DNA from 3 places in the Streptomyces sp. BBFR25 genome. Region 1 is predicted to be linked to each of the others. Evidence: riboswitches for the same ligand, from Rfam matches in the RefSeq annotation. Region 1 holds a riboswitch; each other region holds the start of a gene.

Region 1 (9,755 bases):
CCGCGCTGTGCCACCCGCCGTTCAACGAGCGCAACTGGGGCCACGACGAACTCGCCTACGACCCCCGCTGGGAGTACGGCTTCCCGGCCCGCACCGAGTCCGAACTCGCCTGGGTGCAGCACGCCCTGGCCCGGGTCAGGGACGGCGGCACCGTCGTCGTCCTCATGCCGCCCGCCGCGGCCTCCCGCCGCTCCGGCCGCCGGATCCGCGCCGACCTGCTGCGCCGGGGCGCCCTGCGCGCCGTGATCGCCCTGCCGACCGGCGCGGCACCCCCGTACAACCTCCCCCTGCACCTGTGGGTGCTGCGCCGGCCCGAGCGGGCGCCCGCGCAGCCCGGACTGCTGCTCGCCGACGCGGGGCAGTTCGCCGGGGAGGGGCGCGGCGGACCGGACTGGCGGTCCGTGCGGGAGACCGTGCTCGACGCCTGGGGCGACTTCGACCGCACCGGACGGCTCGACGAACGGCCGGGCCTGGCCCGATGCGTGCCCGTCATCGAACTCCTCGACGACGACGTCGACCTGGCCCCCGCCCGCCACCTGCCGCCCCCCGGCGCCACCGGTGACACCGGACGGCTCACCGACGTGCGGGCGCGCCTGGACGAAACCCTGCGGCTGACCGCGGAACTCACCCCCGCGCCCCCCGGCACCGCACGCCCCGCCCCGCACCGGCCGCTCACCACCGTCGGCGAACTCGCCCGCGGCGGCGCCCTCACCCTGCACACCGGGACGAACGCCGGCCACGCGCGCGTACCCCTGCTCACCGACCACGACGTCCTCACCGGCACCGGCCCCTCGGCCACCCTCCCGGAGGGCGACGAGGAACCCGTCCTGACCGAACCCGGCGACGTCGTCGTGCCCGTGCTGGGCGGCGGCTCCGTCGCGCGTGTCATCGACGACGCCACCGCCGGCGCCGCCCTCGGGCGCAACCTCGTGCTGCTGCGCCCCGACCCGGCAGCCCTCGACCCCTGGTTCCTCGCCGGGTTCCTGCGCGGCACCGCCAACCACCGGCGGGCCAGCAGCCACGCCTCCACCGCCACCCGCCTCGACGTACGGCGCCTCCAACTGCCCCGGCTGCCCCTCGACGCGCAGCACGGCTACGGCGACCGCTTCCGCGCCCTCGACGAGTTCGAGCGCGCGCTGCGGCTCGCGGGCCGCCTCGGGGAACAGCTGGTGCGGGGCATGTACGACGGGCTCACGGACGGCACGGTCGCCCCCGAGTGAGCGGCCCCGCGCGGGCCGAGTGACCAGGACGACAACGGTTCGGTACAACCCGGGGCCGGTCGTCCGTGTCGGCCTATACGCTCGTCTCCGCACCGGTCGCCCGGCGCACGTCCGTCCCACCAGGTCTCCAGGAGAAGTCATGCACGGCCACGGCTACGCGCCGCCACCGCCGCCGCGCCGCCCCAGAACCGCGGTGCTGGTTCTGCTGCGCGTCTTCTTCGTGGCCCTGCCCCTGCTGAGCCTCGGGTTCCTCGCCTGGATCTCGACCCTGTACGCGGCCATCGTGACCCGCCGGCCGCGCGACTGGTGGGCGTTCGCGGCGACGGCCGTCGTCCTGGTGGTCAGCTTCTGCTTCCTGGCCACCGACGACACCGACGACTTCAGCACCCCGGCCGGGACCACCGGCATGATCATCCTGCTGCTCAACGCCTGCGCCTGCGCCGGGTACTTCCTCTACGCGGACATCCGCCACCACCGGCAGCCGCCCCACCTCGGCCACCCGGTCCCGACGCCGCCGTTCCCGACGGCCGGGTACGGACACCCGCAGCCCCCGTACCCCTACGCACCGGCACCGGCACCGGCACCGGCCCCCGCACCCGCTCCCGCGCCCGTCCAGGCGCCGGTCCCGCCGTACCAGGCCCCGCCGCCCCAGCACCACCCCGCGCCCGCCCGCATCGACCAGGTCCGCGCCGAACTCGACGAGCTCAGCGACTACCTGCGCCACCACGACGGCCGCGACGGCGGCCACCAGGGCGGCAGGTGACCGTGGCGACGGGACGCGTCGTCGCCAGCCGGTACGAGCTGTCCACGCTCATCGGCCAGGGCGGCATGGGACAGGTCTGGACGGCCTACGACCGGCGCCTGGACCGGCGCGTGGCGGTGAAGCTGCTGCGCCCCGACAAGGTCGCCGGAGCGGAGGCCGACGAACTGCGCCGCCGGTTCGTCCGCGAGTGCCGCATCACCGCACAGGTCGACCACCCCGGCCTGGTCACCGTGCACGACGCGGGCAGCGAGGGCGAGGAGCTGTTCCTCGTCATGCAGTACGTCGACGGCGCCGACCTCTCCGACCACCTCGCCGAGCACGAGCCCTACCCCTGGCAGTGGGCCGTCGCGGTCGCCGCCCAACTGTGCGCCGTCCTCAGCGCCGTGCACGCCGTGCCGATCGTCCACCGCGACCTCAAACCGCGCAACGTCATGGTCAAGCAGGACGGCACCGTCACCGTCCTCGACCTCGGCGTCGCCTCCGTCATGGACGCCGACACCACCCGCCTCACCCACACCGGCACCCCCATCGGCTCGCCCGCCTACATGGCACCCGAGCAGGCCATGGGCGGCGCCGTCGGCCCGTACACCGACCTCTACGCACTCGGCGTACTCCTGCACGAACTGCTCAGCGGCGACGTCCCGTTCGCGGGCTCGACCGCCCTCGGCGTACTCCACCGGCACCTGTACGAACCTCCGCTGCCCGTGCGCCGCATACGCCCCGAGGTTCCCGAAGCCCTCGAAGCACTCGTCCTGCGCCTGCTCGCCAAGGACCCGCAGCACCGCCCCGACTCCGCCCAGGAGGTCTACGAGCACCTCGCGCTGCTGCTGCCCGCGCGCGGCATGCCCACCGGCGGTCCCCTCGACCCCACCCGCCCCTTCGTACGCCCGCACGCCCCCTGGCCCGACCGCGCCCGCACCCCCGCGCCGCAACCGGCGCCCGTACCGGCCGCCGCCGACGCCGGGAAGCCGGACGTAGCCCGCGCCGTCGACGACGTCAAGCGCCTCCTCGGCGAGGGCCGCATCACCCAGGCCGTCGACATCCTCGGCGCGATCCTGCCCGCCGCCGCCGAACAGCACGGCGAACGCTCCCCGGTCGTGCGCACCCTGCGCAAGCAGTACGCCGCGACCCTCCTGGACGACGGCCAGTACCGGCGCGCCCTGCCCGAACTGCGCCGCCTCGCCGACGAACGCGCCGCCGAGGCCGGCCAGGCCGACCCGCAGTCCCTGCGCCACCGCTACGACGCCGCCCACTGCCTGGAACAGCTCGGCGAGCCCGCGGCCGCCCTCGCCGAGTACCGGGCGCTGCTGCCGTACTACGAGAACCAGTACGTCGCCGGAGACCCCGACCTCGCCCACGACGTCCGCCGCCGCATCGGCCACCTCCTGCTCGCCCTCGGCGACCGCGCCGCCGCCCACGACACGCTGGCCCGGCTGCTGCACGACGTGGAGCGCGTCCACGGCCCCGGCCACCCGCTCGCGGGCGACATCCGGCGCACCCTCCAGTGGCTCGGCCAGATGCGCGGCTGACGACCGCCGGTGCGGGCCGGGGCGAGGCGGTGCCCGAAGTCCTGATGAATCGTTGGTGCAATGGGTTGGCCAGAGCCGGGCCACTGCCTAACATCGATCACCGCAAGACTTTGTGCACCGTCGCACAATCTCCAAACGGGAGGTTCCCTTGCACCGCCGCCGTCGCCCCGCGCTTCTCCTCACCGCCGCGATCGCCGCAGCGGCACCCCTGCTCACCGCCTGCGGCAGCGACGCGCATCCGGGCGCGGCGGCCGTCGTCGGCGACCAGCGGATCACCGTCGCCCAGCTGGAGAACCGCGTCGACGAGGTGCGCGAGGCACAGCGCGCCGCCGTCCCGGACGACACCCAGTACCAGCAGGTCGTCGCCCGGACCGGCACCCTCACCCGCGACACCCTGCACGGCATGGTCCTCGACCGCGTCCTGCACCGCGCCGCCCAGGACGCCGGAGTGAGTGTCAGCCGCAGGGAAGTACAGGACATGCGCGGCGAGCTGGAGGAGCAGGCCGGCGGCCCCGAGCAGCTGGAAACCGCCTGGCTCCAGCAGTACGGCGTCGCCCCCGACCGCCTCGACGACAACCTCCTCGTCCAGATCGAGGCCCAGAAGCTCGCCCAGAGCCTCGGCACCGACACCAGCCGCCCCGAGTTCTGGCAGGCCCTGTCCAAGGCGTCCAAGAAGCTCGACGTCGACCTCAACCCGCGCTACGGCACCTGGGACGTCCAGAAGAGCAGCCGCGTCGACGCCCGGACGCCATGGGTGCGGGAGATCACCGCGGCGGGGCCCCAGCAGCCGGCGTAACGCCCCTGAGCAGCGGCGATACGGTCCCCTGTGGACAACTCGGGGGGCCGTCGGCGGCGTGCGTTAGGTTCGGAGAGTGAACGCAACCACCGCCGACCCGACCCCTCCCGACCAGGGACGCATCGTCCTGCTCACCACCAGCCACCGCGTCGCCCCCGGCCTGCTGTCCTGGCCCGCCTGGCAGGCCCTGCGCACCGCCGACCGCGTCCTGTGCGCCGACGGAGCCCACCCGCAGCTGCCGTACCTGCGCGAGGCGGGCGTCCGGGTCGACGAGGCGGCCCCGACCGCCGAGGAGCTGGTGGACGCCTGCGCCGGCGGCCGCACCGCGGTGGTCGTCGCGACCGGCGAGGGAGACCCCGCGCTCACCGACGGTCTGGCCCGCCTCGCCGGCTCCGGCCGCGTCGCGATGCCCGACCTCGAACTGCTCCCCGCCTCCTACGACCTCCCGGGCGCCCGCCTCCTCGACCTCGTCCAGGTCATGGACCGCATCCGCATCGAATGCCCCTGGTCCTCCCGGCGCACCCACAAGGGCCTGGCCAAGTACGCCATCGAGGAGGCGTACGAACTGGTCGAGGCCATCGAGGACGGCGACCGCGACGAGCTGCGGGAGGAGCTGGGCGACGTACTGCTCCAGGTCGTCTTCCACGCCCGCATCGCCGAGGACGACCCCGACGCCCCGTTCTCCGTCGACGACGTGGCCGGCACCATCGTCGACAAGCTCGTCCACCGCCACCCGCACGTCTTCGGCGACGAGACGGCCGACACCCCCGAGGAGGTCCGCGCCCACTGGCTGCGCACCAAGGCCGCCGAGAAGCAGCGCACCTCGGTCACCGAGGGCGTCCCCCTCGGCCAGCCCGGCCTCGCCCTCGCCGCCAAGCTCGCCTCCCGCGTCCGCACCGCGGGCCTCGACGTCCCCCTGCCCACCGGCGACGGCATCGGCTACGAACTCCTCGCCCTCGCCGCCCGCGCCGAGTCCGAGGGCACCGACCCGGAGGCGGCCCTGAGAGCGGCGGCCCGGACGTACCGGGACTCGATCAGGGCGGTCGAGGGATGACCGGCCGGCCGCCCGTCCCCGGTCCCGCTTCCGGCCCCGCCCCCGAGCTGTTCACCTGGGAGTTCGCGAGCGACCCCTACCCGGCCTACGCCTGGCTGCGGGAACACGCCCCCGTGCACCGCACCCGGCTGCCCAGCGGGGTGGAGGCCTGGCTGGTCACCCGGTACGCCGACGCCAAGCAGGCCCTCGCCGACCCGCGGCTGTCCAAGAACCCGGCGCACCACGACGAGCCCGCGCACGCCAAGGGCAAGACCGGCATTCCGGGGGAGCGGAAGGCCGAGCTGATGACCCATCTGCTGAACATCGACCCGCCCGACCACACCCGGCTGCGCCGACTGGTCAGCAAGGCGTTCACACCCCGGCGGGTGGCCGAGTTCGCCCCTCGGGTGCAGGAGCTGGCCGACGGCCTCATCGACCGGTTCGCCGCCACCGGCTCCGCCGACCTGATCCACGAGTTCGCCTTCCCCCTGCCCATCTACGCCATCTGCGACCTGCTCGGCGTCCCCCGCGAGGACCAGGACGACTTCCGGGACTGGGCGGGCATGATGATCCGACACGGCGGCGGGCCGCGGGGCGGTGTCGCCCGGTCGGTGAAGAAGATGCGCGGCTACCTCGCCGACCTCATCCACCGCAAGCGCGCCGCGCTGCCGCCCGAGCCCGCCCCCGGCGAGGACCTCATCTCCGGCCTGATCCGCGCCTCGGACCACGGCGAGCACCTCACCGAGAACGAGGCCGCGGCCATGGCCTTCATCCTGCTCTTCGCCGGGTTCGAGACCACGGTCAACTTGATCGGCAACGGCACGTACGCCCTGCTCACCCACCCCGGGCAGCGGGAGCGGCTGCAGACCTCGCTGGCCGCCGGGGAACGCGGCCTGCTGGAGACCGGCGTCGAGGAACTCCTGCGCTACGACGGCCCGGTGGAGCTGGCCACCTGGCGCTTCGCCACCCGGCCGCTGACCATCGGCGGCGAGGACATCGCGGCCGGCGACCCCGTCCTCGTCGTCCTCGCCGCCGCCGACCGGGACCCGGAGCGGTTCACCGACCCGGACACCCTCGACCTCGCCCGCCGCGACAGCCAGCACCTCGGGTACGGGCACGGCATCCACTACTGCCTCGGCGCCCCGCTCGCCCGGCTGGAGGGCCAGACGGCGCTGGCCACGCTCCTCACCCGGCTGCCGGACCTCCGCCTCGCCGCGGACCCGGCCGAACTCCGGTGGCGCGGCGGCCTCATCATGCGGGGTCTGCGCACCTTGCCGGTGGCGTTCACGCCGAGCGCGTCATCGGCCGACAACGGTCCGTCGACGACGCAAAAGTGACACGCGCTCAACTCTGTGATCTTCACGTGATCTGCGCGGCATGAACTTGTGACAACCGATGATCTCCCTATACGTTCACGGATCAACGTGGTGTCGAGCGTCATCCGCCGCGTGGTCCCCGTCGTCTTGTGAAAGGTCGTCGCATGCTCTCCGGGAACGGTCGTCACCGCCGCCCCCGCCAGGCACCCGCTCTGGTCGTCGCCGCCGGAGTGACCGGCTCCGCCATCGCGATCCCGCTGCTCGGCGCCACCGGCGCCCACGCGGCCGACTCGGCGGCCTGGGACCAGGTGGCCGAGTGCGAGACCGGCGGCGCCTGGAGCCAGAACGGCGGCAACGGGTACTACGGCGGGCTGCAGCTGTCCCAGGAGGCCTGGGAGCAGTACGGCGGCCTGGACTACGCCCCCAGCGCCGACCGGGCCAGCCGCTCCCAGCAGATAAGAATCGCCGAGAAGATACACGCGGACCAGGGCATCGCCGCCTGGCCGACCTGTGGTCTGCTCGCCGGTCTGGGCAACGGCTCCGGGGTCGGTGGCGGGGCGTCGGAGGGCTCGGGCACCTCGGGGGAGAAGGACACCACCAAGTCGTCCGAATCGCCCACGACCACCAAAACGCCCGAGTCGTCCCAGTCGTCCGGGGCATCCGACTCGACCGAATCATCCGAGTCGTCCGGGGCGGCGGAGTCGACTTCCGGGGCGTCCTCTTCGTCCCCTTCGCCCTCTTCTTCGCCGTCCTCTGACGCTTCGACCGGCGCTGCGGCCGACGGTGCGGACGGTGCCTCGGGCAGCTCGTCCGGTGGTGCGGGCCAGTCCGCCAAGCCGGACACTTCGCCTGAATCCACCCCCTCCGTCGGCGCCGAACCGCGGGAAACCGAGGGCGCGTCCGGCGCCGGACGCCACCGCGGTGACAGTGCGGACGAGGGTGCCGCGAAGGAGGGTCCCACGGACCCGGCGCCGGGGCGGCACGCCTCGCGCGACGGTGCCGCGCGGGACGCCGGGGGCGGCCGTTACGTCGTCCGCACCGGCGACACGCTGTGGGCCATCTCCGACTCCCTTGACGTCGACGGCGGATGGCAGGCGCTCTACGCCGACAACGAGGCGGTCGTCGGCGCCGACCCCGACCACATCCTGCCCGGTCAGACGCTCACGGTCACGGGCGAATCGGGCGAAAAGTAGGGGGAGTTCGCGTCACGGTTAGAGACCGTATGTCCCTTTTGGATCTCGTGAGAGATAGGTCTCAGAAGCCGTGATCGTCTTTGAAAATCCGCGGAGCGCGTGTCTACGGTCATGACCGCTCGCCACCGCGGGCCCCGACAGCCGCAACGCCGAATCCTGCCAGCGGCCGTACGGGAACAGTCGTCGCGTCAAGCGCCGAAGGCAGGAGCGGGGGACCCAAGGTAAGCGCCGCACCGGGCAGTTGAGCCGGAGCGGCTAGGGGTGGAGCCGAGTTCCGCGAGGAACCCGGCCGGGCAACTCAACCGGCCCGAACCCGACAGCTCACCTCGCAGGCGTCGGTGAGGGGATCAACCATGCTGTTTTCCGGCAAGGGCAAGCACCGTCGTCCGTCCAAGGCCACCCGTGTCATCGCCGTCGCCGGTGTCACCGGTGCCGCCGTCGCCGCCCCGCTGATGGCGGCCGGCAACGCCTCCGCCGCCACCGCGTCCGAGTGGGACGCCGTCGCCCAGTGCGAGTCCGGCGGCAACTGGTCCATCAACACCGGCAACGGTTACTACGGCGGTCTGCAGTTCTCCGCCTCCACCTGGGCCGCCTACGGCGGTACGCAGTACGCCTCCACCGCCGACCAGGCGAGCAAGTCCCAGCAGATCCAGATCGCCGAGAAGGTGCTCGCGGGCCAGGGCAAGGGCGCCTGGCCGGTCTGCGGCACCGGCCTGTCGGGCGCCGCGTACACCGGTGGCGGCTCCCAGGACAGCGGTTCGGGCAGCTCCGAGAGCTCGCAGAGCCAGAGCAGCGGTTCCACCGCCGACCGCTCCACCGAGCAGAAGGCCTCCCGCTCCTCCGAGCGTCCGGCCGCGGAGCAGAAGACCGAGCAGGCCCCGAAGAAGACCGTCACCACCCCGACCGGCAAGAAGGTCGAGAAGGGCGACGGCGAGTACAAGGTCGTCAAGGGCGACACCCTCAGCTCGATCGCCGCGGAGCACGACGTCAAGGGCGGCTGGGCGAAGCTGTTCAAGCTGAACGACGACATCGTCGACGAGGCCGACCTGATCTACCCGGGCCAGCAGCTGCACCTGAAGTAAGCGGCGGCGGCTCCCGCGACTCCCGCCCTGGTGCGTGTTCCCCCGTACGCACCGGGGCGGGATTTTTCACGTCCCGCGTCCGCCGGGGCCCGCCTGTGGTTCCGTCCCGGTTTCCGGAAACGTCTTTGTTCCGTTCGGAAACAATTTACTCTCGGTTCTGTCCAGCGGGTGGGCGATCGGCTGGCCGATCGCCCGGAGCCGGTTAGGCTCGGTCCCGCAGAGCCGCCGCGGTCCCGCGGGACCCGCGCGTCACACCGAAGCGTCACATTGAAGAAGGAGATGCTCGTGCCGTCCATCGACGTCGTCGTAGCCCGGGAAATCCTGGACTCCCGAGGCAACCCCACGGTCGAGGTCGAGGTCGGCCTCGACGACGGCAGCACGGGTCGTGCCGCCGTTCCGTCCGGCGCCTCCACCGGTGCCTTCGAGGCCATCGAACTCCGTGACGGCGACCAGAGCCGTTACCTCGGCAAGGGCGTCGAGAAGGCCGTGCTGGCCGTCATCGAGCAGATCGGCCCGGAGCTGGTCGGCTACGACGCCACCGAGCAGCGCCTGATCGACCAGGCCATGTTCGACCTGGACGCCACCGACAACAAGGGCTCGCTCGGCGCCAACGCCATCCTCGGCGTCTCCCTGGCCGTCGCCCACGCCGCCTCCGAGGCCAGCGACCTGCCGCTCTTCCGCTACCTGGGCGGCCCGAACGCGCACCTGCTGCCGGTGCCGATGATGAACATCCTGAACGGCGGCTCGCACGCCGACTCCAACGTGGACATCCAGGAGTTCATGATCGCCCCGATCGGCGCGGAGTCCTTCTCCGAGGCCCTGC
Region 2 (8,289 bases), 2.1 Mb from region 1:
GGCGCCTCACCGCGATTGTCCCCCGCGCGGCCGCCCCGCACCCACCTCACGGTCGAAACGCGACCCGGTCAGGGAGCCGCTCGGGCGCCGAACGCGGCAGCGTCCCAGGTGCCGTCCAGCACAGGCGCCAGCCACTGGGGCGCCGTCGAGCGGAAGGCTGCCGGGGCGAGGGCCCCCGCTCCGGCGGGCACGGCGCCGAGGAGCGGGGCGCCGGACACGTCCGGAAGGTCCGCGAGGTTGCAGCGGGCGGCGAGGTCCGGGTCCCGGGGCCAGCTGCCGATCACCAGCCCCGTCAGCTCCAGCCCCCGGGTACGCAGCTCGCGCGCCGTCAGCTCCGTGGTGTTCAGCGTGCCCAGCCCCGCCGACGTCACCACGAGCACCGGTGCGCCCAGCAGACCGGCGGCGTCCGCCAGCGTCCCGCCGGCCGCGTCGAAGCGTACGAGCAGCCCGCCCGCGCCCTCGACCAGCACCAGGTCGTGCTCCGTGGCCAGCTTGGCCGCCGCCTCGGCGACCTCCCCGGGACGCACCGGGGCCCGCCCGGCCCGGCGCGCGGCCGTACCCGGCGCCAACGGCTCGGGGAACCGCGCCACTTCGGCGACCGTCACCTCACCCGCGAGCCGCGCCACCTCCTCGGCGTCCCCGGCCTCGTCCGGCCGCACGCCCGTCTGCGCGGCCTTCAGCACGGCCACCGACCGGCCGCCCGCCAGGGCCGTCGCGGCGACGGCCGCGGTCACGACCGTCTTGCCGACCTCCGTGCCCGTGCCCGTGATCACCAGTACCGGCATGTCATCCCTCCTTCGCCGCCGCGCACACCGCGCGGGCGATGCGCGCCACGTCCGCGTCGCCCGTGACGTACGGCGGCATGGTGTAGACCAGGTCGCGGAACGGGCGCAGCCACACGCCCTCGCGCACCGCCGCCTCCGTCGCCGCCCTCATGTCCACCGCGTGGTCGAGCTGCACCACGCCGATCGCGCCGAGCACCCGCACGTCGCGCACGCCCGGCAGCCCGGCGGCGGGCGCGAGCCCCTCGCGCAGGCCCGACTCGATCCGCTTGACCTCCGCGAGCCAGTCCTGGCCGAGCAGCACTCCGATCGACGCGCAGGCCACGGCCGCCGCCAGCGGATTGCCCATGAACGTCGGTCCGTGGGCCAGCACCGGCACCTCGCCCCGCGAGATGCCGTCGGCCACCCGCGCGGTGCACAGCGTGGCCGCCATCGTCAGATAACCGCCGGTCAGCGCCTTGCCCACACACATCACGTCCGGCGTCACCGCCGCGTGCTCCGCCGCGAACAACGCCCCCGTGCGCCCGAACCCGGTGGCGATCTCGTCGAACACCAGCAGCACGCCGTGCGCGTCGCACGCCTCGCGCAGCACCCGCAGATACGCGGGGGAGTGGAAGCGCATCCCGCCCGCGCCCTGCACCACCGGCTCCACGATCACCGCGGCCAGTTCGTCGGCGTGCCGTTCGATCAGTGACCGCAGGTGGTCGGCGTACGTCTCGTCGTACTCCGACGGCGGCGCGTCCGCGAAGACCTGGCGCGGCAGGACGCCGGACCACAGCTCGTGCATCCCGCCCTCCGGGTCGCACACCGACATGGGCTGCCAGGTGTCGCCGTGGTAGCCGCCGCGCCAGGTGAGCAGGCGGCGCTTGCCGGGGCGGCCGAGGGAACGCCAGTACTGCAGGCACATCTTCACGGCGACCTCGACCGACACCGAGCCGGAGTCGGCGAGGAACACGTGCTCCAGGCCCTCGGGCGACATGTCGACAAGGAGCTTCGCCAGTCGCACGGCGGGCTCGTGGGTGAGCCCGCCGAACATCACGTGGCTCATCCGCTCCAACTGCTCGCGCGCGGCCTCGTTCAGCACCGGGTGGTTGTAGCCGTGGATCGCCGACCACCAGGACGACATCCCGTCGACCAGCTCCCCGGAGCCGTCGGCCGGCCGCAGCCGGACCCCGCTCGCCGACTCCACGACGAGCGGGTCCTGCCGGCCGGGCATGGGCCCGTACGGGTGCCAGACGTGGCGCCGGTCCAGCGCCAGCAGTTCGGCGACGTTCAACGCGGGCTCAGGCATTGGGCGCGAGGTCCGTCCCGGCGCCGCGACGGCGTACGGCCACGAGGTCGGTGCGGGGCTCCTCGGCGGGGCGCGGCGCCGCGGGCTCCTCGGCGGGCGCCGGGGCGCACACCCCGCCGCCCGCGTGCGAGCCGCACCCGCCACCGCCCTCGGGTGAGCCGCAGCCGCCGCCCCGGGCGGCCACGCGGTGCTCCGGCAGGGTGACCTCCCCGGCGCCCTCCACCTCGAAACCGGCGTCCGCGATCATCTCCAGGTCCGCGTGGCCCGCCTGTCCCTCGCTGGTGAGGTAGTCGCCGAGGAAGATCGAGTTGGCCAGGTGCAGCGCGAGCGGCTGCATGGTGCGCAGATGGACCTCGCGCCCCCCGGCGATGCGCACCTCGGCGTCCGGGCAGACGAACCGCGTCATCGCCAGGATGCGCAGGCACCGCTGCGGGGTCAGGTGCCACTCCTTGGCGAGCGGCGTGCCCTCCATCGGGATCAGGAAGTTGACCGGCACCGAGTCCGGGTCCAGCTCCCGCAGCGAGAAGACCACGTCGACCAGGTCCTCGTCGCTCTCGCCCATGCCCGCGATGAGACCCGAGCAGGCGGACAGCCCGGCCGCGTGCGCCTTGTTCACCGTGTCCACCCGGTCGGCGTACGTGTGCGTGGTCGTGATGTCGCCGTACGTCGACTCGGAGGTGTTGAGGTTGTGGTTGTAGGCGTCGGCACCGGCCTCCCGCAGCCGCTCCGCCTGGCCGTCGGAGAGCAGCCCCAGGCAGGCGCACACCTCGACCGACTCGTTCTGCTCCTTGATGGCCTTGATGGTGTCCGAGACCCGGTCCACGTCCCGGTCGGTCGGGCCGCGTCCGCTGGCCACCAGGCACACCCGCTTGGCGCCCCCGGACACCCCCGCCGCGGCGGCCGCGGAGGCCTGGTCGGGCTTGAGCCAGGTGTACTTGAGGATCTCCGCCTTGGAGCCCAGCCGCTGCGAGCAGTAGGAGCAGTCCTCGGGACACAGGCCCGACTTGAGGTTGACGAGATAGTTGAGTTTCACCCGTCGGCCGAACCAGTGGCGGCGCACCTTTCCGGCCGCGGCCACCACGTCGAGCACGTCGTCGTCGGAAGTGGCGAGGACGGCGAGCGCCTCCTCGCGGGTCGGCGACTCGCGCCGAAGCCCCTTGTCCACCAGCGTGTTCAGCAGGTCCATGAGAGCCGATCCTGTCCTAAGGGGCCGTCCGCGGCCAAGGAGACTTCGCACAACACTGACAGATCGACGTGTGGGTATTGCCACACCTCGCGGGGGTGGCCGGGCCGCTAATGTCTGTTCATTGCCTACAAAACACCGGAGGGCCACCCCATGGCGTTCGGCTGGATCGACGAGCAGGACCGGGCGCGCCGCGAGGCCGGACTCGTACGGGGGCTGCGCCCCCGCCCGGCGACGTCGGCGCTGCTGGACCTGGCGAGCAACGACTACCTGGGACTGGCCCGGCACCCGGAGGTCGTCGAGGGGGCGGCGGCGGCCGCGCGGACCTGGGGCGGCGGCGCGACCGGCTCGCGGCTCGTGACCGGCACGACCGAGCTGCACGCCGAACTCGAGCGCGAACTGGCCGAGTTCTGCGGTTTCGAGGCCGCGCTCGTCTTCTCCTCCGGCTACGCGGCCAACCTCGCCGCGGTCACCGCGCTGGCACCGCACGGCAGCCTCGTCGTCTCCGACGCGGGCAACCACGCCTCACTGATCGACGGGTGCCGGCTCGCCCGCGGCGCCACCCAGGTCGTGGGGCACGCCGACCCGGACGCCGTGCGCAAGGCACTGGCGACCCACGACGGACCCGCCGTGGCCGTCTCCGACACGGTCTTCTCGGTCGACGGCGACGCCGCGCCCCTGGCCGCACTCGCCGAGGTGTGCCGGGCGCACGGGGCCGGACTGGTCGTCGACGACGCACACGGCCTCGGCGTCCTCGGCGACGGCGGCCGGGGCGCCCCGCACGGCGCGGGTCTCGCGGGCCGCGACGACGTCGTGGTGACCGTGACGCTGTCCAAGTCGCTCGGCGCGCAGGGCGGCGCCGTGCTGGGCCCCGCCCGGGTGATCGGTCACCTGGTCAACGCGGCCCGTACGTTCATCTTCGACACCGGACTCGCCCCCGCCGCGGCAGGGGCGGCCCTGGCGGCGCTCAGGCTGCTCGGCCGCGAGCCGGAGCGGGCCGCGCGGGCCCGTTCCGTCGCCGCCGAGCTGCACGCGCGCCTGACCGCCGCGGGTCTGGACGCGGTACGTCCGGACGCCGCGGTCGTCTCGGTGCGCGCGCCCTCCCCGGAGGGGGCCGTGCGGTGGGCGGCCGACTGCCGGGCGGCCGGCCTGGCCGTGGGCTGCTTCCGCCCTCCTTCGGTGCCCGACGGCATCTCACGGCTCAGGCTGACCGCGCGTGGAAACCTCTCCGGGGAACAGATCGAGCGTGCCGTACGGGTGATCGGCGACACGCGGCCATGAGTCGGCGGGACACGGCCGTGCGCCGTCCGGAGCCCGTCGGGGTCAGTCCCGGTGGACGCGGGCGGTGAACGCCGTCCAGCTCCCGGGGGAGAAGAGCAGGGCGGGCCCGGCCGGGTTCTTGGAGTCGCGCACGGCGAGCAGTCCGGCCCAGCGGCCGGCCGACGGACGGGCCGTCTCCACACAGTTGTTCGCTCCGGTGCTGTAACTGCTGCGCAGCCACCGCACACCGGTCATGTCGGTGCTGACAGGGATGTTCCGGGGACGTTCGGACATGAAGCCTGACATGGTGCCTCCTTACGCGCCTGCCGCGGTGGCGGCGATGAAGTCCAACGAGTCCTCGGGCGAAAGGGCATGGATCAGAAGGGCGTTGAAGGCCTCGGTATAGGCCTCTAGGTCTTCTTTCCGTTCGAGGTGCAGGCTACTCGTCAAGTGGTCGAGAACAACCACATCCAGATCAGAAGTGCTCGAAAAAGAGAAGATTACGAAAGGGCCGGTGACACCGATGTGCGCCCCGGCGGCAAACGGCAGGACCTGGAGGCGGACATGGGGGAGCCGCGCGGCCTCGACCAGTCTGGCCAGTTGACGGGCCATCACCCCGGGCCCGCCCACCTCCCGGCGCAGCACCGCCTCGTCCAGGACCGCGCTCAGCTCCAGGGGCGGCTCGCCGCGCAGCACGTCCTGCCGGGCCAGCCGGACCTCCACCAGCGTCTCCAGCCGTTCCGCCGGCATGCCGTCCACCGCGGCCCGTGTCACCGCGCGGGCGTACTCCGGCGTCTGGAGCAGGCCGGGCACCACCGTGGTCTCCAGCGTGCGCATCGCGCTGGCCTGCGACTCCAGGCTGATGAAGTCGCGGTAGGTCGGTGGCAGCACCCCGCGGTACGCGTGCCACCAGTGGTTGCGTCCCCCCGCGTCCTCGGAGCGCGCCAGCATCTCCAGCAGCCCCCGCAGCTGCTCGTCGTCCACGCCGTAGACGTCGAGCAGTAACCGCACGTCGGCCGGTTTCACCCCGCTCGTCCCCGTCTCGATCCGGCTGACCTTCGACTGGTGCCAGCCCGCGAGCCGGGCCGCCTCGCCGCTGGTGATGCCCGCCGACATGCGCAGAGCGCGCAGTTCCGCGCCCAGCTTCCGGCGGCGCACCACGGGACCGTGCTGCATGGGACAAACTCCCTTACTCCTTATGAGCCGCCCAAATACGCTCTGCCGTCGCAGAGTTCACCGCTTCGAGCGACAGATATATGCATATCTTGGTGGATCGCCGCCCTTCACGGGTCCGGTGATGGCAGTCTGGCGGCGAAGCACCAGTCCGGGACCGTACTCGAACCATCCGCTCCGTGTCGGGCCTGCGGTCCCGTGAGAAAGGGACGACGTCGCCATGGCAGACCATCTGGAAGCATCCGTCACTCTGCCGAGCGATCCCGCCTCGGTGGCCGCCGCGCGGACCTATGTGGTCGGCACCCTGGCGGAATGGGGGTTGCCGCTCGACGCCGACCTGTCCGAGACCGTGCGGCTCATCGTCTCCGAACTGGCGACCAACGCGGTCCAGCACACGTTCGGGCAGTCGCCCACCTTCACGGTGGACCTCGTCCTCGACCGCGACGAGCGGCTGCGTCTCGGCGTCACCGACAGCCACCCGCGCTTCCCCAAGCGGCTGCCCGCCGCCGTTCAGCAGGACAACGGGCGGGGCATGGTGATCATCCGCTGGCTGACCGCCGAGTGCGGCGGCAGGCTGAGGGTCCGGCCCACGCGCGAGGGGGGCAAGACCGTCTCCATCGAGCTGCCCTGGTCACCCCCGAGCGGGCCGGAGGCACCCGCGGGAGTGACGGCGGGGCAGAACGCCGTCACTCCCGCGGGCGGGCTACTTGACCCGGCCGTACCAGACGCTTGAGGTCCAGATCTTCTGCAGCCGCACCACGTCCCCGGTCTTCGGGGCGTGCCAGAGTCTGCCCTTCCCGGCGTAGATGCCCACGTGGTAGACGCTCCGACCGGAGTGGAAGAACACGAGGTCACCCACCTTGCGTTTCTTGGCGGAGATGTGGCGGGTCTTGTTGTACTGCTGTGCCGCGGTGCGTGGCAGCTTCTTGCCGGCCTTCTTGAACGAGTACAGCGTCAGGCCGGAGCAGTCGAACCGATGGGGTCCGATGGCGCCCCAGCGGTACGGGGAGCCCTGCTTGGAAGCGGCGATCTTGAGGGCCTTCGTCGCATGGCTCGCCGCGGCCGCCTCGGAGGCGGCACCGGGGACCACGACGGAGCCGCCCACGGCGGCGAGGGTGAGGGCCGAGGCCGTACCGGCACGAGCCATCAGCGACGGGACACGATTGAGCGCGGACATGCGCAACCCTTCGTCAGCCGCCTGTGAAGGATGACCTGTCGGATTCGGGCTGGCGAAGTTGCCCGGCCGCACGAGTGCGGCTTCACCCCAAGGACCGCTCGGTCCGGCACCTCTCGCGGAGGCGGCCGTGCCGGCGACCCGTCGTGCTCGGGTCCTCCACTCCTGCCGATCCACTTCCTCGCGACCGGTCGTCCGGACGGCGGCAGGACTCGGCGTCCGCCCGGACCGCCCCGCCGCGGCGGCGGGGGCTTGTCGTCGTGACGGATCCTGTCCCGCCCGAAGGGAAAATCCCAACGGAACGTGCCCTTTGTGTTGTTACATCCCACTCACCCGTTCGGGTCGCCCCTTCGTGTTCGACGGGCCGCCGGGCACGGCGGCGGCGCCGGGACCAGCGGCGGAGCGGTGCGGGGGACCGGCTGGACGCGGGGCGCCGCAACTTCGGCCGGTCAGCAATCGGAGGTGTCCCTACGCCGAAAGGGGGTACGCCGTTTGGTCCGTTTCGACGCGGGCTTCCTCAACTCCCGGAGCGCGGCGGAAGGCAGACCCGCGCCGTCCGGCGTTCCCCGTCCAGTACGCGCAGCGCCCGGGCGAGGGTGGCGGCGTGCACCTGGGTCTCGCCGCGCCGGTGCATCAGCGCCAGCGCGTCACGCAGCGCCGCCGCCTTGCCCACCAGCGCCTGAGCGGCCCGCAGGCCGCCGTAGGTGTCGCCGTCCCGCCCGGGGTTGATGCGCCCGAGCAGATCGACGACGTCCAGGAAGCGGTCGATGACCTCGGCCTCGGCGCGGGTCAGGGCCGGCAGCGGGGGCAACTCGGGTGGCAGCACGGACGGCTCACCTCGCGCCGGGTGCGGTGGGCGGGGTCCTGCGGGCGGGCACGATCCGGTCCACCAGGCCGTACTCCAGCGCCTGTTGGGCGTCGAGGACCGTTTCCCGCTCGATGTCCGCGCTCACCTGTTCGGGGCTGCGGCCCGTGTGGCGTACCAGGATCTCCTCCAGGCGGGCGCGGACGCGGAGCAATTCGTCGGCGTGGACGACCAGGTCGCTCGCCTGCCCCTCCACCGGTTCGGTGAGCACCGGCTGGTGGATCACCACCCGGGCGCCGGGCAGGACGGCGCGCTTGCCGGGGGTGCCCGCCGCCAGCAGCACCGCGGCGGACGAACCGGCCTGTCCGAGGCAGGTCGTCGCCACGTCGCAGGCGACGTAGCGCATCGTGTCGTAGATCGCCGTCATGGCGGTGAAGGAGCCGCCGGGCGAGTTGACGTAGAGCTCGATGTCCCGGTCCGGTGCCTGGTGCTCCAGGTACATGAACTGCGCCATCACGTCGTTCGCGGAGGTCTCGTCGACCGGTGTTCCGAGGAAGACGATCCGCTCCTGGAGCAGCTTGGAGTACGGGTCGGACGTCCGGGCCCCGGAACTCGTGCGTT
Region 3 (9,755 bases), 2.7 Mb from region 1:
CATCGGTGATCGCGCCGTGTTCCGCCCAGTACTCCACCGGGCCGACCGGTGTCTCCACGACGTACATCCAGGCGATCTTGTGGCGGAGCTGGGTCAGCAGCGCCGTCAGGGAGGGGCTGTCGGCCGCCCGGGCGAGGGTCTCGTGGAACCAGCCGCCCAGGGAGCGCAGCTCCTCGCCGGTGCCCTGCCTGGCCCGCTCCTGCCCCAGCCTGACCAGGCCGCGCAACACCTTGAGGTGGGCCTCGGTGCGCCGCCGGGCGGCCCGGGAGGCCCCGAGCGGCTCCAGGAGCATGCGCGTCTCCAGCAGGTCGGCGGCCTCCCGCTCGGTCGGTTCCGCCACGCACGCGCCCGCGTGCCGCCGGGTCACCACGAAACCCTCGGCCTCCAGCGTGCGCAGGGCCTCGCGGACGGGGACGCGGGAGACGCCGTAGCGGCGGGCGAGGAGTTCCTCGGTGAGCCGGCTCCCGCGACCGTGTACGCCGGTGACGATGTCGTCCCGGATCGCCGTGCACACCGAATGCGCCGGAATACGCATGAGCGACCTCCCCTTGACCCCCGTGAAATGCCGACGATCGACGTGTGTGGCACGACCCCGGACCGATCAAGCGATATTAAATGCGAAAAGCCCCGGCTCGGGAAGCCGGGGCTTTCGGACGACGCCTGCGTCAGACGTTCACGCCGTGGGAACGGAGGTAGGCGACGGGATCCATGTCCGAGCCGTACTCGGGGCTCGTACGGGCCTCGAAGTGCAGATGCGGCCCGGTGACGTTGCCGGTGGCGCCGGAGAGGCCGATCTGCTGGCCGGGCTCGACCGACTGGCCGACCGAGACGCCGATGGACGACAGGTGCCCGTACTGCGTGTACGTGCCGTCGTGCATCCTGATCACGACCTGGTTGCCGTACGCCCCGCCCCAGCCGGCCTCGACGACGGTGCCGACGCCCACGGCGTGCACGGTCGTACCGCTGGAGGCGTGGAAGTCGATGCCGGTGTGGCTGCCGGAGGACCACAGGGAGCTGCCGGCCTGGTAGGCGGTGGAGACGTACGAGGCGGTGATCGGCGCGACGAAGGTGTTGAGGCGCTTGCGCTCCGCCTCCCGCGCGGCGCGCTCCTTGGCCTCGCGCGCCTCCTTGGCCGCCTCGGCCGCCCGCTCGCGGGCCGCTTCCCGGGCCGCCTCGCGGGCGGCGGCGTCCGCGGCCGCCTGCTGCTGGGCGAGGGCCTGGGCGTCGATCTCGTCGGCTATGGAGTCGCCGATGGCGACGACCGGGGTGAGTCCGCTCTGCTCCACCGCGGGCTCGGCGGCGAGCGCCGGAGCGGCGAGGGTGCCGACGACGCCGGTGGTGGCGAGGGCCGCGACTCCCGCCGCGCGGGCGGTGGTGCGGTGCACCCGGCTGGGACGGCGGTGCTTCCCGGGGGCGCGCGTGAACGCCATGTAGAGGCTTGTCCTTTCCTTCCCTCTCGCCTACCGGGTTAGCTGACGGGTTCGGAGGTGGAAGGTCTCCTACGGACCCCCTCGCGGTGCGCGCGGGCGTCCGATTCACCCCAGGGACTGCGTTGGGTCCCCGGCTCCCCTGGCTCGCGCCGTACGGGGACTCGGCGATGGCTGTCCGGTGCCGCGGGTGCGGCGCACTGCCTGACGAACAGCCCGGAAGACGCTAAACGCGGCTGCGTTCAATTCTCAAACGCAACAGGCGTTTTGTAGCGCACGCCACAGGGCAGACGGGCAACCACTCCCCCAATCCGGACAAACGGCGGCCCTGGTGACACTCCGGTCACCAGGGCCACCGCACGCGCGTGCCGCTACTCGGCCGACACCACGGTGACTTCGCCGATGCCGAGGGCCTCGACGGGCTCCTTGATCTGCGCAGCGTCGCCGACGAGGACCGTCACGAGGCGGTCCACCGGGAAGGCGTTCACGACCGCCGCGGTGGCCTCCACGGTGCCCGTGGCGGCCAGTTGGCGGTAGAGGGTGGCCTGGAAGTCGTCGGACAGGTGCTGCTCGACCTGGTCGGCCAGCGTGTCGGCCACGGCCGCCGCCGTCTCGTACTTCAGCGGCGCCACGCCCACCAGGTTCTGCACGGCCACGTCACGCTCGGCGTCGGTGAGCCCCTCCGCGGCGAGCTTGCGCAGCACCGTCCACAGGTCCTCCAGGGCGGGACCGGTGTTGGGGGTGTCGACGGACCCGCTGATGGCGAGCATCGCGGCGCCCGTGCCGTCCGGCGCGGACCGCAGGACCTGGCCGAACGCCCGTACGCCGTAGGTGTAGCCCTTCTCCTCGCGCAGGACGCGGTCCAGGCGCGAGGTGAGGGTGCCGCCGAGGCAGTACGTGCCGAGCACCTGCGCGGGCCACACGCGGTCGTGCCGGTCGGCGCCGGTGCGGCCGATCAGCAGCTGCGTCTGGACGGCGCCGGGACGGTCCACGATGACGACCCGGCCGCGGTCGTCGGCGGTCACCGGGGGGACGGGGCGCGGCTCGGCGGCCGAGCCGGTCCAGGCGCCCAGGGTGTCGCCGAGCAGCGCGTCCAGGTCGACGCCGGTGAGGTCGCCGACGACCACCGCGGTGGCCGTGGCGGGGCGCACGTGCCGCTCGTAGAAGGCGCGTACGGCCGCCGAGTCGATGGCCTCGACCGTCTCCTCGGTGCCCTGGCGCGGGCGCGACATGCGCGAGCCGGCCGGGAACAGCTCCTTGGAGAGTTCCTTGGCGGCGCGCCGGGCCGGGTTGGCCAGCTCGTGCGGGATCTCGTCGAGCCGGTTGCGCACCAGTCGTTCGACCTCGCCGTCCGCGAACGCGGGCGCCCTGAGGGCGTCGGCGACCAGGCCGAGGGCCTTGGCGAGGCGCGAGGCGGGCACCTCCAGGCTCAGCCGGACGCCGGGGTGGTCGGCGTGCGCGTCGAGGGTGGCGCCGCAGCGCTCCAGCTCGGCGGCGAAGTCCTCGGCGGAGTGCTTGTCGGTGCCCTCGGAGAAGGCGCGCGCCATGATCGTGGCCACGCCGTCGAGACCGGCGGGCTCGGCGTCCAGTGGGGCGTCGAGGAGCACCTCGACGGCGACGACCTGCTGGCCGGGGCGGTGGCAGCGCAGCACGGTGAGGCCGTTGTCGAGGCTGCCGCGCTCGGGGGCGGGGAACGCCCACGGCTTGGGCTCGCCGGCCTGCGGGCGGGCGTGGAATTCCATGGTGGCGAGCTCGGTCACTTGGCCGCCTCCTCGTTCTCGTCGGTGGCGTCGGTCACGGAGACGGTGACGGTGCTCTCGTCGGCGTCGTCCTCGTCGGCGGGGGCGGTGGGCTCGTAGACGAGTACCGCGCGGTTGTCGGGGCGCAGGCGGGCCTTGGCGACCTCCTGGACCTCCTCCGCGGTCACCTCCAGGACCCGCTGCACGGCGGTGAGGGCCAGCTGCGGATCACCGAACAGGACGGCGTACCGGCACAGTTCGTCCGCGCGGCCCGCGACCGTGCCCAGGCGGTCCAGCCACTCGCGCTCGAGCTGGGCCTGGGCGCGCTCCATCTCCTCGGCCGTGGGACCCTCTTCGGCGAACCGGGCCAGCTCCTCGTCGATGGCCGTCTCGATGACCGGCACCTCCACGTCACCGGACGTCTTCACGTCCAGCCACCCCAGGGAGGGTGCCCCGGCGAGGCGCAGCAGGCCGAACCCGGCGGCGACGGCCGTGCGGTCGCGGCGTACGAGCCGGTTGTACAGGCGGGACGACTCGCCGCCGCCCAGGACGGTCAGGGCCAGGTCGGCCGCGTCGCACGCGCGCGTGCCGTCCTCCGGCAGGCGGTAGGCCGCCATCAGGGCGCGGGCCGGGACCTCCTCCTCGACGATCTCGCGCAGCTGCCCGCCCATGACGTCGGGCAGCGAACCGTCCCGGGGAGGCTGCTTGCCGTCGTGCGAGGCGATGGAGCCGAAGTACTTCTCGATCCAGGCGAGCGTCCGCTCCGGGTCGATGTCGCCGACGACCGACAGCACCGCGTTGTTCGGCGCGTAGTAGGTGCGGAAGAACGCGCGCGCGTCCTCCAGGGTCGCCGCGTCGAGGTCGGCCATCGAACCGATCGGCGTGTGGTGGTAGGGGTGGCCCTCCGGGTAGGCGAGGGCGGTCAGCTTCTCGAAGGCCGTGCCGTAGGGGACGTTGTCGTAGCGCTGGCGCCGTTCGTTCTTGACGACGTCACGCTGGTTCTCCATCGACTCCTCGTCCAGGGCGGCCAGCAGGGAGCCCATGCGGTCGGCCTCCAGCCAGAGGGCGAGCTCCAGCTGGTGGGCGGGCATGGTCTCGAAGTAGTTGGTCCGCTCGAAGCTGGTGGTGCCGTTGAGCGAGCCGCCGGCGCCCTGCACCAGCTCGAAGTGACCGTTGCCCTTGACCTGGGCGGAGCCCTGGAACATGAGGTGCTCGAAAAGGTGAGCCAGGCCGGTACGCCCCTTGACCTCGTGGCGCGAGCCGACGTCGTACCAGAGGCACACCGCCGCGACCGGGGTCAGGTGGTCCTCGGAGAGCACCACGCGCAGGCCGTTGGCCAGGCGGTGCTCGGTCGCTGTCAGGCCGCCGGAGCCTGCCTGGGCGGTGGCCGTGTGACCCATGGGCATGTACGTCCCTTCGATCGCGAGATTCTCGGTGGACCACTGGGTGGACCACCGGGTGGAATCAGTGGGCGGAACTGCGGAATTCCGCCGATCCTGCCACTGTATGCAAGCGTGCGGGCCACCGGTGGAGTTCCCGGACCTCGTACGCCGAGAGCGAGCACGCGGTTGGCGGGCCGCCGGGGACGGCGGCGCGGAGGGCGCCCCGGGATGGGCGTACCCTGCGGGCAGCGCCGGGCCGGCAGCCCGTGACGGGTCCTGGTCGGTCGCTGTCAGTGCCGCAGTCCACAATGGACGGCGTCAGTTCACCGTTCACGCTTCAGCAAGGAGCCGGCAGCGATGGCCCGCCGTAGTACGAAGACCCCGCCGCCCGACGACTCGTACGAGGAGAAGATCCTCGACATCGACGTCGTCGACGAGATGCAGGGCTCCTTCCTCGAGTACGCGTACTCGGTCATCTACTCCCGTGCGCTGCCGGACGCCCGCGACGGCCTCAAGCCGGTGCACCGCCGCATCGTCTACCAGATGAACGAGATGGGCCTCAGGCCCGAGCGCGGCTATGTGAAGTGCGCCCGCGTCGTCGGCGAGGTGATGGGCAAGCTGCACCCGCACGGCGACGCGTCGATCTACGACGCGCTGGTGCGCATGGCCCAGCCGTTCTCGATGCGCGTGCCCCTGGTGGACGGCCACGGCAACTTCGGCTCGCTGGGCAACGACGACCCGCCGGCCGCCATGCGGTACACGGAGTGCCGGATGGCCGAGGCCGCCGGGCTGATGACGGAGTCCATCGACGAGGACACCGTCGACTTCGCCCCCAACTACGACGGCCAGGAGCAGGAGCCGGTGGCGCTGCCCGCCGCCTTCCCGAACCTGCTGGTCAACGGCGCCTCGGGCATCGCGGTCGGCATGGCCACGAACATGCCGCCGCACAACCTGCGCGAGGTGATCGCGGCCGCCCGGCATCTGATCCGGAACCCGAACGCCGACCTGGACGCGCTGATGAAGCACGTGCCGGGCCCCGACCTGCCCACCGGCGGCCGGATCGTCGGCCTGCCCGGCATCCGGGACGCGTACGAGACGGGACGGGGCACCTTCAAGATCCGCGCGACGGTGTCGGTGGAGACGGTGACGGCCCGCCGCAAGGGCCTCGTCGTCACCGAGCTGCCCTTCGCGGTCGGGCCCGAAAAGGTCATCTCGAAGATCAAGGACCTGGTCGGCTCGAAGAAGCTCCAGGGCATCGCGGACGTCAAGGACCTGACCGACCGCGCGCACGGACTGCGCCTGGTCATCGAGATCAAGAACGGCTTCGTGCCCGAGGCGGTCCTGGAGCAGCTCTACAAGCTGACGGCCATGGAGGAGTCCTTCGGCATCAACAACGTCGCCCTGGTGGACGGCCAGCCCCTCACCCTGGGCCTCAAGGAGCTGCTGGAGGTCTATCTCGACCACCGCTTCACCGTCGTCAGGCGCCGCAGCGAGTTCCGCCGCAGCAAGAAGCGCGACCGGCTGCACCTGGTGGAGGGCCTGCTCACCGCCCTGGTCGACATCGACGAGGTCATCCGTCTCATCCGCTCCAGCGAGAACTCGGCGCAGGCCAAGCAGCGCCTGATGGAGCGCTTCTCGCTGAGCGACGTCCAGACGCAGTACATCCTGGACACACCGCTGCGCCGGCTCACCAAGTACGACCGCATCGAGCTGGAGTCCGAGAAGGACCGGCTGAACGCGGAGATCGAGGAGCTGACCCGGATCCTCGACTCGGACGCGGAGCTGCGCAAGCTGGTCTCGGCCGAACTGGCTGCGGTGGCGAAGAAGTTCGGCACCGACCGCCGTACGACGCTGCTGGAGTCGGGCGGCGCGCCGGTCGCCGCCGTGCCGCTCCAGGTGGCGGACGACCCGTGCCGGGTGCTGCTCTCGTCGACGGGCCTGCTGGCCCGCACCGCGGGCGACGAGCCCCTCGTCACGGAGGCGGGCGCCAAGCGGGTCAAGCACGACCTGATCGTCTCCGCGGTGCCGGCGACGGCGCGCGGCGAGGTGGGCGTGGTGACGTCCGCGGGGCGGCTGCTGCGGGTGAACGTGGTGGACCTGCCCCAGCTTCCGGAGTCCATGCCGACGCCGAATCTCGCGGGCGGTGCGCCGCTGGCGGAGTTCGTGTCCCTGGAGGACGACGAGGACGTCGTCTGCCTGACCACGCTGGACGAGTCCTCACCGGGGCTCGCGATCGGCACGGAGCAGGGTGTCGTCAAGCGGGTGGTGCCCGACTACCCCTCCCACAAGGACGAGTTGGAGGTCATCACCCTCAAGGAGGGCGACCGCATCGTCGGCGGGGTCGAGCTGAGCACCGGTGACGAGGACCTGGTCTTCATCACGGACGACGCCCAGCTCCTGCGCTACCAGGCCTCGCAGGTCCGCCCGCAGGGCCGTCCCGCGGGCGGTGTGGCGGGCGTCAAGCTCGCCGAGGGCGCGAAGGTCATCTCCTTCACGGCGGTGGACCCGGCGGCGGACGCGGTGGTCTTCACGGTGGCCGGATCGCGCGGCACGCTGGACGACTCCGTGCAGACCACGGCCAAGCTCACGCCGTTCGACCAGTACCCGCGCAAGGGACGTGCCACGGGCGGTGTGCGCTGCCAGCGGTTCCTGAAGGGCGAGGACTGCCTGGCCTTCGCCTGGGCGGGCGCCACCCCGGCCCTCGCCGCGCAGAAGAACGGCGCGCCGGCCCAGCTCCCGGAGGTCGACCCGCGCCGCGACGGCTCGGGCGTGTCGCTGCCGAAGACGGTGGCGGTGGTGGCGGGCCCGGCGTAGACAGACCCTAGGGGGTGTCCGGCGGCTCCTCGCCGTCGGGCACGTAGCGCAGGACGCCCCACATGCCGTGCTCGTCGGCGGGCGGGGCGTCGGCGCCGCGGCGGCACGCGTCGAGTTCTCCCCGGAGGGCCGCCGCGTCGATGCCGGAGCCGATGAGGACGAGCTGGGTACGGCGGGCGTCGGCGGACGTCCAGGGCTCCGGGTGGAAGCGCAGGAAGCGTCCGACGGCGTGGACGGCGTACCGGTTGCGCGTGTCGTACGGCCCGAAGTCGACGTACCCCTTGATCCGGTAGAGGCCCTCGGGCCGGCTGTCGAGGAAGCGCATGAGCCGGCGCGGGTCGATCGGGAGGTCGGAGACGAACGACAGCGTGTCGTAGGCGGCGTGCAGGTGCCCGGGGTGTGCGCCGCCCTCGCCGCCCTCGGAGTGGTCGTGCAGGTCGTCGAAGGACAGTTGCCCCACCCGCTCCTCACTCGGCCGGCAGTCGTAGAGGAACTCCGGGTCGATACGGCCGTAGGTCGCGGGCACGACGGCGGCGCCGTCGGCGAGCGAGTGCACGAGGGCGAGCACGCGCTCGGCGTCCGGAGCCCGGTCGGTCTTGTTGACCACGACCAGGTCGGCGAGGGCCAGGTGCCGGTCGATCTCGGGGTGCTTGGCGCGGGTGTCGTCGAACTCGGCGGCGTCGACGACCTCGACGAGCCCGCCGTACACGACCCTTGGTTGTTCGCTGGCGAGCAGCATGCGCACCAGTTCCTGCGGTTCGGCCAGGCCGCTGGCCTCGATGACGATCACGTCGATGCCGGCCTCGGGGCGGGCGAGCCGCTCCAGGTACCCGTCGAGTTCACTCGCGTCGACGGCACAGCACAGGCATCCGTTGCCGAGGGACACGGTGGAGTCGCCGAGGGCGCCCGCGACGGCCATCGCGTCGATCTCGATCGACCCGAAGTCGTTGACGACGGCGCCGATACGGCTGCCTCCGCTGCGGTGGAGGAGGTGGTTGAGCAGGGTGGTCTTCCCGGAGCCGAGGAACCCGGCGAGTACGACGACCGGGATCTGCTGCGGAGTCGGGCGCTGCCCCACCGTGCGACCTCTCTCTCACCCACGCGTGCGGAATTGCCTGCTCAGGATACGGTCCGCCGCGGTCGGCACGGAGTGAACGATTGTTAGCAGCGTGCGCGGGGCAGACGTTCTCCAAGGCGCCGGACCGTGCGACCCTCGCTTCCCTCCGTGCGCCTCCTCTCCGCCTCCCCGTCGATCAGCGCCGCTCGGCACTCTGGAGGCGGCAAGCGCCGCCCATCGCTCGCCGGTCCCCGTCAGCCGACCCGCACTCGACGACCGGCGGGCGGCGGCCTGATTCGGGGGTTGACATGGTCACACGGAAGAACATCACGGGGAGGTTCGGCGCCGTCGCGGCCGGCATGCTGCTGGCCGCGCGGCAGCGGCGGCTGGACAGGGCCCGACTGCACGAGCGTCAGCTGCGGCTGGAGGAGCTGGCGCTCCGGCGCGAGGCGCTGCGGCACCAGCAGCGCATGCACTGGGAGTTGCTGAGCAGGGCGCTCGACGACCCTTCACTGGCGGAGGTCATCGACGCCTACGACAAGAGCATCCCGGCGCGGAAACGGCGTCAGTTCTTCTACGCCAACGCCTGGTACGTCAACCTCTACCACCTCCACCAGGCGGGGATCCTGGACCAGGAGGAGTTGTTCGGGCACCTGCGCGAACTCTTCCAGACGCCGCTGATGCGGGAGTACTGGGAGGCTTCCAGGGAACAGCGGGCGTCGTTCAAGGCCACGTCCGTCGAGTCACGTGTGGGCACCATGGTGGACGGGCTCCTCAAGGACCTGGACGAAGCCGACACGGACGAGTGGTGGGTGGTGGGCACCCCGCCGTCCGACTGAGGCCCCCGAACCGGTCACGCTTCTCGGGAGTGTCTTCGCTTGTGGGGCCCACCGGGCCCGCGGATCCCAGTAACGTGCTCCCAGCACAACGGCCAACCCAGAAGGACCGGTACCCCTTGAAAATCGTGCGCCGCATCGGTGTGCCGCCAAGCTCGCGCGGCAGTACCTCGGGAGCCAGCTGTCCGGACCTCTTCGAGCTGAGTGACGGGAATTTCGCCGTCATCGGCACCGAGGCCACCGAGACCCTGGAGCGCGAACTCCCCGCCGATGCCTCCCGCGCCGACTACGAACGCATCGTGGTCGTCAGCCGGGAGACCCTCATCCGGGCCAAGGCGGACATCCCCGACGCCTGACGTCAACCGTGGCTCCGGCCGTACCCACCGACGACGGCGCACGGAGCCACCACCGGCGAGCAACCCGGCACCCCGTCCTTGCTCGACGCTCCCCCGACCAGGCCTGGCGCCCGAACGGCACCAGGCCGCTCGTGCTTCTCAGGC

What was found. Region 1 has a riboswitch for cyclic di-AMP ahead of rpfA (resuscitation-promoting factor protein RpfA). Riboswitches for the same ligand answer to the same signal wherever they lie in the genome.
Region 2: linked by a shared signal. The riboswitch ahead of ACGH52_RS06720 (C40 family peptidase) and the one ahead of rpfA (resuscitation-promoting factor protein RpfA) in region 1 are both predicted to bind cyclic di-AMP.
Region 3: linked by a shared signal. The riboswitch ahead of ACGH52_RS28780 (M23 family metallopeptidase) and the one ahead of rpfA (resuscitation-promoting factor protein RpfA) in region 1 are both predicted to bind cyclic di-AMP.

What each region holds. Positions count from the first base shown of each region.
Region 1 covers NZ_CP172447.1:3,579,799-3,589,553, reverse strand. The annotation lists gene ACGH52_RS16210 (N-6 DNA methylase) at 1-1,220, shown strand, start outside; gene ACGH52_RS16205 (hypothetical protein) at 1,360-1,983, shown strand; gene pkaE (serine/threonine protein kinase PkaE) at 2,022-3,512, shown strand; gene ACGH52_RS16195 (SurA N-terminal domain-containing protein) at 3,661-4,308, shown strand; gene ACGH52_RS16190 (nucleoside triphosphate pyrophosphohydrolase) at 4,385-5,362, shown strand; gene ACGH52_RS16185 (cytochrome P450) at 5,359-6,678, shown strand; gene ACGH52_RS16180 (transglycosylase family protein) at 6,822-7,850, shown strand; cyclic di-AMP (ydaO/yuaA leader) riboswitch at 8,034-8,200, shown strand; gene rpfA (resuscitation-promoting factor protein RpfA) at 8,204-8,932, shown strand; gene eno (phosphopyruvate hydratase) at 9,218-9,755, shown strand, end outside.
Region 2 covers NZ_CP172447.1:1,512,318-1,520,606, reverse strand. The annotation lists gene bioD (dethiobiotin synthase) at 69-785, opposite strand; gene ACGH52_RS06750 (adenosylmethionine--8-amino-7-oxononanoate transaminase) at 787-2,073, opposite strand; gene bioB (biotin synthase BioB) at 2,066-3,259, opposite strand; gene ACGH52_RS06740 (8-amino-7-oxononanoate synthase) at 3,410-4,537, shown strand; gene ACGH52_RS06735 (DUF397 domain-containing protein) at 4,580-4,810, opposite strand; gene ACGH52_RS06730 (helix-turn-helix transcriptional regulator) at 4,832-5,692, opposite strand; gene ACGH52_RS06725 (ATP-binding protein) at 5,910-6,422, shown strand; gene ACGH52_RS06720 (C40 family peptidase) at 6,393-6,866, opposite strand; cyclic di-AMP (ydaO/yuaA leader) riboswitch at 6,870-7,003, opposite strand; gene ACGH52_RS06715 (hypothetical protein) at 7,381-7,689, opposite strand; gene ACGH52_RS06710 (ATP-dependent Clp protease proteolytic subunit) at 7,697-8,289, opposite strand, start outside.
Region 3 covers NZ_CP172447.1:6,297,059-6,306,813, reverse strand. The annotation lists gene ACGH52_RS28785 (GntR family transcriptional regulator) at 1-535, opposite strand, end outside; gene ACGH52_RS28780 (M23 family metallopeptidase) at 666-1,430, opposite strand; cyclic di-AMP (ydaO/yuaA leader) riboswitch at 1,443-1,607, opposite strand; gene ACGH52_RS28775 (pitrilysin family protein) at 1,799-3,187, opposite strand; gene ACGH52_RS28770 (pitrilysin family protein) at 3,184-4,572, opposite strand; gene ACGH52_RS28765 (DNA topoisomerase (ATP-hydrolyzing) subunit A) at 4,906-7,362, shown strand; gene ACGH52_RS28760 (CobW family GTP-binding protein) at 7,370-8,440, opposite strand; gene ACGH52_RS28755 (DUF6082 family protein) at 8,728-9,258, shown strand; gene ACGH52_RS28750 (hypothetical protein) at 9,375-9,611, shown strand; gene ACGH52_RS28745 (citrate synthase/methylcitrate synthase) at 9,750-9,755, opposite strand, start outside.